3 regions of the Rothia sp. HMSC067H10 genome follow, and region 2 is predicted to be linked to each of the others. Evidence: riboswitches for the same ligand, from Rfam matches in the RefSeq annotation. Region 2 holds a riboswitch; each other region holds the start of a gene.
The links. A riboswitch is a leader RNA that binds a small molecule or an ion and turns the genes downstream of it on or off. The one in region 2 is predicted to bind S-adenosylmethionine.

Region 1 (3,273 bases), on a different contig from region 2:
TAAGTTCGGCTTCGGCTCGTACCGAGTCGCGAATAGTGACGTGAGGAAAGCGTGACCCCCAGGGTTTTCCGGCACCCGGGTACCCCTCGGGTACGATACTTGCCGGACCGGTCGAGCCGTAGCATCCCCCCAAGATATTGGGGGCGATCACAAAATATTTGGTGGTATCGACCACCGCGCCCGGCCCCACAATACCTTCCCACCAACCATCACTTTCGACTGCGCGAATACTGGGTGCAGGCATATCCGATGTGGGAATCCCGCGCGAAACATGGGTGTCGCCGGTGAGGGCGTGCAGAATAAGAATCGCGTTGTCCCCAGCTTCGTTAAGAGTCCCCCACGTCTCGTAGCTAATGTTCACCTGTGGAAGCACGGTACCGTTTTCGAGGGTGAAATCACCGATCGCCATCTGCCGCAGGTACCCCTGAGCGCTGGGATACTGCAGCTGCGACAGATAGGTGGCGTGTACGGTATTTTCCGTCATGTTTTCTCCTGGGTAACCGGTAGTTGGTAATGGCAGGCGAGAAACCAATACCGCGACCGGACACTTACTGTGCAGCCCGGTCGCGGCGGTGCAGGTTAGGCGTTCAGAGTCGCAAAGCCCAGTTCAAGATCTGCAATAATATCGTCAATATTTTCGATACCTACAGAGAGGCGCACGAAGTTTTTGCTCACACCGATTGCCTCTAGCTCTTCTTCAGAAAGCTGCGAGTGAGTGGTGGATGCGGGATGAATCACGAGCGAGCGTACATCGCCGATATTCGCCACATTGGAATGCAGCTGCAGAGCATCCACAAAGGTGCGAGTCTGTTCCAGGTCGGCGTCTTTGAGAGTGAATCCCACGACGGCGCCCGGCCCCTTCGGCAGGTACTTCTGGGCTCGCTCGTACCAGGGCGAGGAAGGCAGACCGGCCCAGATCACCTGATCGACCAGCGGATGCTCCTCCAACCAGTTTGCGACCTTGGTCGCGTTCTCGATATGGCGTTCGATGCGCAGGGAAAGAGTCTCCAGACCGATACCAATGTTGAAGGCGTTGGTTGGAGAGATCGCCGCCCCGGTGTCGCGCAGAAGCGAAACTCGCGCCTTGAGAATATAGGAAAGGTTCGCACCAAAAGCGGAGTCTTTGCCCAAGTCACGGGCATAAACTAGACCGTGGTAACCGGGGGCAGGTTCGTTGAACTTGGGGAATTTTTCGGGGTCGGCACCATAGTCGAAATTGCCGGAGTCCACGATAACGCCGCCGATTGAGGTGCCGTGCCCACCTAGATATTTTGTGGCGGAATGGATTACCACATCCGCACCAAATTCGATGGGGCGCACCAAATATGGGGTGGAAACAGTGTTATCGACGATTAGGGGAACACCATTGTCGTGGGCGATCTGGGCGATAGGCTCGATGTCGAGCACATCGTTCCGGGGGTTAGGTACGGTTTCTCCGTAGAAGAGTTTCGTGTTGGGGCGAACCGCATCGCGCCATTGCTGCAGGTCGTCCGGGTTTTCAACAAACGTAGTTTCAACGCCGAGGTCGGCAAGCGTGTATTTAAGTAGGTTGTAGGTTCCCCCATAAATCGATGGGGAAGCCACGATATGGTCGCCCGCACCCGCAATGTTGAGAATCGCATAGGTAATAGCCGCTTGGCCTGAGGCCAGCAAAAGCGCCCCTACTCCCCCTTCGAGGGATGCGATGCGGTTTTCGATAACCTCTTGGGTGGGGTTGTTCAGACGGGTATAGATAGGCCCAAGCTCAGCTAGAGCAAAACGGTTAGCGGCCTGTTCTGCGTTCTCGAAAACGAACGAGGTGGTCTGGTAGATAGGTAACGCCCGAGCTCCCGTTGCAGCATCCGGTGCCTGCCCCGCGTGAATCTGGCGGGTTTCAAATTTCCAACCGGCGGGGTTGGCGGGAGTCGGGACTGTAGTGTTGCTCATGCGAAGCTCCTTGTGATAGTTCAGGGGGCCGCATGCCGATTTCGGTACAGAGTTCTTGGGTTTTCTTCTCTGCAAACGAAAAAACGATGTACCAGAATCGGGCACATCGGTCCCGCGCTTGCGTTGTACTTTGTGTTCAACGCCTGGTCCTCACCCAGGGCACCCCACCGCGGAGGAGGGTTGCCGGCCAGCTAGCTGGGGCTTATCACTGGCTCTCATGACCTGCATCTAGAGTTTCATAGGAAGCGCACATGGTCAAGCGGGATGCGTGTTTTCGGCGCATTGTTGCAAAGATGACGTTTTATGAACTGTTTTCGCGACAGCCTATTGTTTGGGAGAAACACCAATACTTATGCGCTTGTGACCGTGCCTATGTTGTACCCGAACCGCTAAAGCCATGTGATCTGCCGTTAGCCGTCGCTAAATTACCATCAGTGTAGGCAATCGTGAGCCATGCTACACTGATTGAAACCTTGAATCTAGGAGTGATGAGGTATGACCTCCCGCTAAAGTCGCACCGGCTCGCGGAATGCCCGCCCCGATGGTGGGCTCTAAAAATTTTAGAAATAACCCTGCTTTGGTTCGATACATTTCAGAAGCGCATAGTGAGCGCTTGGGACACCAAAGTTCTGAGGGTTTTATTGTTATACCTTCCGCATCTGCAGTCGGTGACTTGGGATTATTCAGGCACTAAGAAGTGCCTCTCTCACGACTATTCATCTCACCCGTCCCACGTATTGCGGGCGTGCGAACACCATGCTCAAGAGGCTTCGGGTGACTAAGCACCGCAAGGTTTTATCACAATGTCTACAATCCTTGACGCGGCACAGCTATGCCGCACCTTTGGCAAGGGTGAACGCGCTTTCACCGCTGTCGATAATGTTTCGCTCAGTATAAGCTCCGGCGAAATCCATGCTCTGCTCGGTCCCAACGGAGCTGGGAAAACAACAATTGTACAGATGTGCGCAACACTGTTGACTCCCACAAGCGGTACCGTTCGCATCGACGGGGTGGATGCGCTTGCGCACCCCCAGCGTGCGCGCGCGTCCCTGGGACTTGTACTCGGCGGGGATACCGGGTTCTATCCGCGAGCATCCGCCCGCGATAATCTTCTCTTCTTTGCCGACCTTGCCGGAGTTAGCGCGCGCAAACGCCGTACCCAGGTGGCGAGCGCTTTGGAACGGGTCGATCTTGCAGATGTCGCCGCGAAGAAGGTACAAGAGTTTTCCCGCGGTATGAAACAACGTCTGCACATCGCACGGGCACTGCTGGGCGAGCCGAAACTGCTGCTTTTGGATGAGCCGACGAATGGGCTTGACCCAGATATTTCGCTGACAATTCGCCAGT
Region 2 (3,273 bases):
GGTGCCGCGCGCTAGAGCAAAGTACCCGGGCAGATCGAGCAGGCCGCGCGCATCCTTGGCGTCGGCAAGACGCTTGGGCACGAGGGTGAAAAGGCGCACGGCATCGAGCACCTGATCGTAGTACGAGAAAGTCGCCGGAATAGACGAATCGGTGGCGCTAAGACCGCGCTCGATCACACGGTCATAGTAGGTGCGCTGCACATCTGCGGCCGCCTGGCGCAGTTCATCCTGCGTGATTTTGCCTTTCCAGAACGCTTCCTGTGCCTTCTTCAGCTCGCGGAAACGGCCCACGCGGGGGTAACCGACGATGGTTGCTGCGGGGAATGGGGTGTGGGTCATCCTAGTTCCTTACTGTGGGAGGGTGTCAAATAAAAGGGGAGTTTAGAGGTATTGAAGATCGCTTAGGGGGAGTTTGAAACGGTTCGAGTAGCGCGGAACGTCGAGTTCTTCGAGGACGTCCAGCACAGCCTCATGCTCGTTAAATGTGAAGAAATGCAGGCCGGGGGCGCCAGCATCAAGCACCTTGCGACATTGGTCGAGCGCATGTTCCACGCCGATGCGGTGCATCTCGCGCGGCTCACTCGCGGTTTCCAGACGATACGCCAGCTCGCGCGGTACTTCAAGCCCGGCAAGCTCGCACAGCTTCGTCAGCCGAGTCAGCGAGGTAACGGGCATAATACCGGGGATAATGGGCATCTCCACCCCGGCAAGGCGCGCCGCATCCACCAGCCCCGAATAGCGCTCGGTCTCAAAGAAAACCTGGGTGATGGCGAAATCCGCCCCGGCACGCTGTTTTGAAAGCAGAATCTCAATGTCTTGAAGAAGCGAGGAAGACTCGGGGTGCTTATGCGGGTACGCCGCAACCCCAATCGATACCTTCCCCGCAGCAAGATGCGCGAAATCCTCACGTTCCACCCTACGAATCAGCTCCACCAGGTAGCGGGCAAAAGGCAGCTCAAGCGGGCGCGTGTTTTCGGTCGGAATATCGCCGCGCAGCGCCAAGAAACCGCGTACTCCAAGCCCCAGAATCAGACGAACCGAGCGTTCCAAATCGGCCACGGAATGCCCCACGCAGATTAGATGCGCCAGCGGATTCAGCGAGGTTTCATGCACCAAGTGATCGAGCAGAGCCAGCGTCTTTTGGCGGCGCTGCGCATCGCCCGAATAGGTAACGGAAACATAATCCGGGTTGGTTTGCTCAAGCTCGGCAATGGTTTTGAGCAGGGAATCGCAGCTTGCGTGCGACCGTGGCGGATACAGCTCGTAAGAAAGAGCCGGGTGAACTGTCGTCATTTTCATTCCTCCGTGTTCACCCGATAGAAGCGTGCCCGAAGGTACGCCGAATCTTAGCAAGACGCGAAGGGAATTCACTTCTATCGGTTCTGGCGGGAGCACCTTGTCCGTCCACCCCATGGGTGGAGGCTGGCGAGGTTGCTGCGACGTCTAAGAGCCAGATCTCTCGGTCGCTCTGGATAGATAACGTTCCTATTCTAGGCAGGATGCGCGGTGTCAGCAAGAATATGTCGGCACATGTCGTCGAGCGGTCATAACCGCTTAATATTGTGGGATGCGGCGAAACAATACGTCATACGGGTTCGCGGCAGGTCGGACTAGCGCGTTGAAACCTCCACCTGATTTGGCCGCAAGCAGATAATATTTCGACGAACAGATAGCGGAATGTTATCTGCTCGTCACGAAACTATCTGCTCGCGGGAGAAGGCATTCTACAAGGAAAAAACCGGGTATTGTTCTGAGAAAACATGTCGTGTAAACTATGTGTAAGAGTCCCCCGACCGCCTCTACCCGTGAGTCTGCAGGTTCACAGGATATGCGCATATGTCGGGGCCCTTCTTTACCTGCTTCCGGTCTTATAGATCCTCAAGAAAACCCTGAAATGGTATATACACGACAACCACAAAACTATATTGAACATCTGGAACACAGCGGTTTCAGTAGCCTACCCGATAACTTTTCGAGTACTTCTATCTTCTCAATGCCTTTGGAACGGTTACGCGGATACATCGGCAACTATGTTGTTCTTTCGCAAGAACCCTATCAATCCGCCGGTCTTGCTCGCATTATCGATCTTGATATTCAATGCGCTCAACTGGTTTTTGGCAGATTAATGCAGGCGGAATTGCTTTTGCGCAGACTCACCGTTGAGTCTTATGAAAGACTGTCACAAACCCCTTGTGACTATCTTAATCCTCACTATTATCTGGAAACTAGCCCAGGAAGTGTCACAAGACTTCTAGAAGATCTTGATGAACAATACCGCAGAACGAACCCTCATCACCGCGAGGCGCCTATGCCGTCCTTTGAGCAAGTAGTCGATAGCTTTTCACTGGGTCTATTGAGCAGATTTATCACACAGTACAGACCGGATGCGCAGGATCCGATTCTTTTCTGGAAAACCATTGCCCACGAGCTGGAGATACCTGTTCCTGCTTTTGAAAGCAACCTAAAATCGTTGACGGTTTTTCGTAATCGGGTGGCGCATCATGACAGGTTATGGGCTTCGACAAGCCCTGAGGCGGCACGAAAAGCTCGGCTTTTTGCGAAACGTTTGCGCAGCAGCCACCCGCGCTCATTGCACGTAGCTGTGCTGAATCTTGCGTTGTTTTTGGGACCGGGTGAACGCGAGGAATGTGCCCGCGAGTTTGAAAATTTTATTGCGCAGGATGAGCTGTATTACATAGGGGCTACGACTCTTCACACAAACTTACACTAGAAATCATCTATTGCTCGCGAGGGAGTTGCAGGGTGCCGTGAACGTCATGTTGCGACCATGTACTGTCAAACACGGTAGAGTAAACGTATGGAACGCATCGAATCTCCCGCATATGCACGCCTGGGTAACTCCGGGCTGGTCGTGCCCTCCGTCGGTATCGGCTGCAACAACCTGGGACGCCCCGGCACCCCCACTCAAACTCAGGAAGGCACCAACGCCGTTATCGCCGCCGCAGTTGAGGCGGGCATCGGCTTCTTCGATATTGCCGACCTATACGGCGCCGAGCCCGGGCTTTCAGAAACCATGTTCGGTACCGCGATGCGCGAACTCAACCTCAACCGCGATGACCTGATCATCGTCACCAAATTTGGGCTTCCCACCGGTACCCTCAACGGCAATGATTGGGATGCGCGCGGCTCACGCCGATACATCATGCGTGCCGTCGAAGGTTCACTGCGCCGTCTGGGAACCGAGTACATTGACCTGTATTTCTACCACAGCCCCGATCCGAACACCCCGCTGGAAGAGACCCTATCTGCGCT
Region 3 (3,273 bases), on a different contig from region 2:
CATGGAGGCACGCACAATCGACCACACATAAGAACTCGCCCACCGCGAGTACTGGCTCATCTGCGAAATCTGTTCAGCGGTGTTCACGCCCACCATACGGGCGAGCGAACGCGATTCATAGTAGCCGCCCCAGATCAACCCGACCAGCACCACTATCTGCGGAATCAACGCCGCACCAACAATACCCAGCAAATGCCGTTCGGTACTCGCCCACGCAAAGGCGACGGCAGCAAAAATACCGTAGGCAGCGCACCCTAATAGTACGGGTTTGAAGAATTCCCCTTCATAGGATGCGCGCGCCAGTTTTCGCCCAGACCTAAAGCATAAGAGCACCGGAATAATGCTCAGCCCCATGGGCACCAGTGTGAGCATGCCGTGCGGCAGGATAATACCGAAAGCATTCGGAATATTCAGCGGCACACCGTGCATGAGCAGCCACAGGTGGGAGGCAAGAGTTGCGAGGGCGGGAAAATCCATGCGGTTAAAACCGTTGGTAAACCACACCGCCATGAGCAGAACGAGCACAAGCCCGAAAGAAAGCGCGGCGGTAAAAACTAATTCAACGATGCCCTGCAGCCAGAGTGGCATAGGGGCAGAATACCGGGATGTAGAAGAGCTACTTTTCATCGTTCTTCCATCATGCCATGAAACCCGCCAGCTCGTGTGAGCCTGCTGAGCTTTCGGGGAAATAGTTCCGGTTAATTGGCGGCTAACCTTCGTTAACCGCTCACCGTGAACAGAGGGGTTACACGAACGTTACCGATGCGCTCTCACCGATGCGGCAGCGCGTACAGCTAACTGTGCCGAGCATTTCTCACGGCTTTCTCGAACACGCAGGTACTCCCCCGGCGCTTACGGTGAAAATACTGTGCGGAAGATTTAGTCTTCAATCCACGGATTCACCGCGGGCACGCCCCAGGACCGGTACACCTCAGCCTTTGAAGAAACAATTTCGAGGTCATGGGCTTGGGCGCTCGCCGCCATCAGACCTTCGAGGGCAGCGGTGGGCAGGGGCTCGGCATCTTTACGTCCGTGACTGTGGGTGCCGCGCGGAGCGATGCGTCCCGCCCATTCGAGGCTTACGCGCGCATCCACGTTGATGATGTGGTCGGCGAATCTGTCGAGAAGTTCGGCAATCCAGCGGTCGGTCTCTGGGTAGGGGTAGAGTCCTTTAAGCTCGCCTACGCTCAGCACCGAAATGTAGAGGTGTTTATAGGCGCGGCGGCGCAGAAAGGCAACAACTTTGGGATCTGGTGTGGCTTTACGGATCTCGGCGAGAACATCCGAGTCGAGAAGCAGTCCTGAGGCGCTCATACCCCTATGCTACGCGCAGACCGGCATATTCGACGGCGGGAATACCCTCGGGGTTGGGAAGAAGCAGAAAATTGAGGAATTCGTCGCGCTTAGAAGAAATACGTGCGTAATCCTGAATGCTTACTGCCTGGTAACCGCCGCGTGCGGGTACGGATGCGGCACGCAGATTTTCCTGATAAGAGCGTGCAGGAGTAAGGGGGGATGCTGGAGATGAAGAGCTGTTGTACATTGACAACCATGCGCCGAATGCGCGTTCCTTTCGCGTTGCTCTTGCCTGTACCAAGTGCCACCTGAGGCGGCGAATACAAACCGCTTCGTCATCCGAGCCACCCGTGAACATGGGGTTGGCGTTCGACCATAGTCGGAGCTTATCAGTCGAAACTCTTGAAGCTGAATCCAGGTTACAACAGCTTTCAGGAATCTGTAAACGTGCGAACCGGTCAAACTCTTGTGATTTACATAACGCGATTATGAATGCATACCTGTATATAGCCGCCTCATGGTGGCGAATCGATTGATCTCTCCCGTGCATACCATTGCGCAGATACGAAGTTTTACCCAGCTTTGCAAGTCAGGAGTTCCCATGCTCCGCAGCCTTCGCCAAGCCACAGCTTTATTAGACACCTTCAGAGATCCTCCAGAAGATAATAGTCGTACCAATAAAAGATTATGAGGCTCTAATGTATGTTAGAGCCTCATAATCTTATAGTTTATTTAGTTATTAAGGGTTACATTTATCTTTTAGATTTAACTGCAAGGCCCAATGCTTTGAAGGACGCCATGATTCCATATTATATGTTTCCGGCTCAAAGTAATTACCCGCAACATGACACAGGAACTGCTCTCGAATAGTCCCATCATTATCATCTACAAGGTGTGCATCATCACCAAGTTTATCTTTAAGTTCGTCCACATGAGCCGAATGGGTTGCCAAACCGTTAAAGGTACGACCCCAACCTGTAGGATTAACATTCACGACGCGTCCTTCAGGCGCATCATCAACCCAAACACGGTCTATAAGATCCGCACCCAGCCAAGGATCAGCAACAATAGGGTACTTATAGTCTTGTGAAGTATGACTAATGACTTGAATAAGTTCATTCCCTTGAAGGACATATTTAGTGTCCACAGAAGTACCCTGAGCATCAACAGCCCACGGCTTACTCACCGCGCTGATCATCTTGCCACCACCATCAAGAATAAGTACACTTCCATCTTCTTGATGAACCAATTTTGCCCCCTGAGGCACCCCCATAACATACTTATACTCGGTGGGAGCATCACGATTATCAATCTTGGTAACCATTTGCAAACTACCGTCATTCTTAGCAACAGGGATAGTTGAGGATCCATTCTTATTATCATAAGAGGCAATCCCCTGAGACACAGACGACGCATCGCTCGCCCTATCAGCATACGGGAGATCTACGTGAACCGATGCTCCCCCAAGCTTCTTGTTGCTGATAGAAACACCGCCCTTTGGGTTCTTCTGAACTGACACAGTAGAGCTAGAAGCATCATGCTCCATCTTCTGATTCTCATCTGATAACTGCGCAGGTGCTACATCCTGAAGAGGCGCAACAGAGCCATACTCAGTACGCTGAACCTTCTCAAGCTCAGTCATCGTCTGCTGTTTCTTGTCTCCCTGAGACTGTTGGTCCACATACCCATGAGAAGACGCAATTACTCTATTTACCAACACAAAAGAAGTAATTACCACCAACAAACTCCGTATTTTCATTACAGACCTCCTAATTACTATATCTATATTATTTCAAACGGAAATTTAAACATATTTAACACCGTACATACTCAATACACCTGAGGTCAAGATGGCTATCTAATTTTTATCAAAATATATTTATATTTAAAATATTAACTTCTGCTCAATAAAGTAATTAGATATATTTATATATTGTAGAAATAAATCTGCTTGGGGTTGTGTATCTAGGGTTTACA

Region 1: another riboswitch for S-adenosylmethionine. It lies ahead of HMPREF2756_RS00520 (bifunctional o-acetylhomoserine/o-acetylserine sulfhydrylase); the one in region 2 lies ahead of HMPREF2756_RS06560 (methylenetetrahydrofolate reductase).
Region 3: another riboswitch for S-adenosylmethionine. It lies ahead of HMPREF2756_RS05135 (nuclease PIN); the one in region 2 lies ahead of HMPREF2756_RS06560 (methylenetetrahydrofolate reductase).

The regions. Positions count from the first base shown of each region.
Region 1 is NZ_KV802271.1:109,281-112,553, forward strand. It holds gene HMPREF2756_RS00515 (homoserine O-acetyltransferase MetX) at 1-484, opposite strand, end outside; gene HMPREF2756_RS00520 (bifunctional o-acetylhomoserine/o-acetylserine sulfhydrylase) at 580-1,926, opposite strand; SAM riboswitch class IV at 2,036-2,149, opposite strand; gene HMPREF2756_RS00525 (ABC transporter ATP-binding protein) at 2,730-3,273, shown strand, end outside.
Region 2 is NZ_KV802313.1:176,750-180,022, reverse strand. It holds gene metE (5-methyltetrahydropteroyltriglutamate--homocysteine S-methyltransferase) at 1-339, opposite strand, end outside; gene HMPREF2756_RS06560 (methylenetetrahydrofolate reductase) at 382-1,293, opposite strand; SAM riboswitch class I at 1,371-1,479, opposite strand; gene HMPREF2756_RS06555 (Abi family protein) at 1,895-2,731, shown strand; gene HMPREF2756_RS06550 (aldo/keto reductase) at 2,819-3,273, shown strand, end outside.
Region 3 is NZ_KV802311.1:126,029-129,301, forward strand. It holds gene HMPREF2756_RS05125 (cell division protein PerM) at 1-627, opposite strand, end outside; gene HMPREF2756_RS05130 (PIN domain-containing protein) at 880-1,314, opposite strand; gene HMPREF2756_RS05135 (nuclease PIN) at 1,319-1,597, opposite strand; SAM riboswitch class IV at 1,576-1,704, opposite strand; gene HMPREF2756_RS05140 (DUF2599 domain-containing protein) at 2,036-3,034, opposite strand.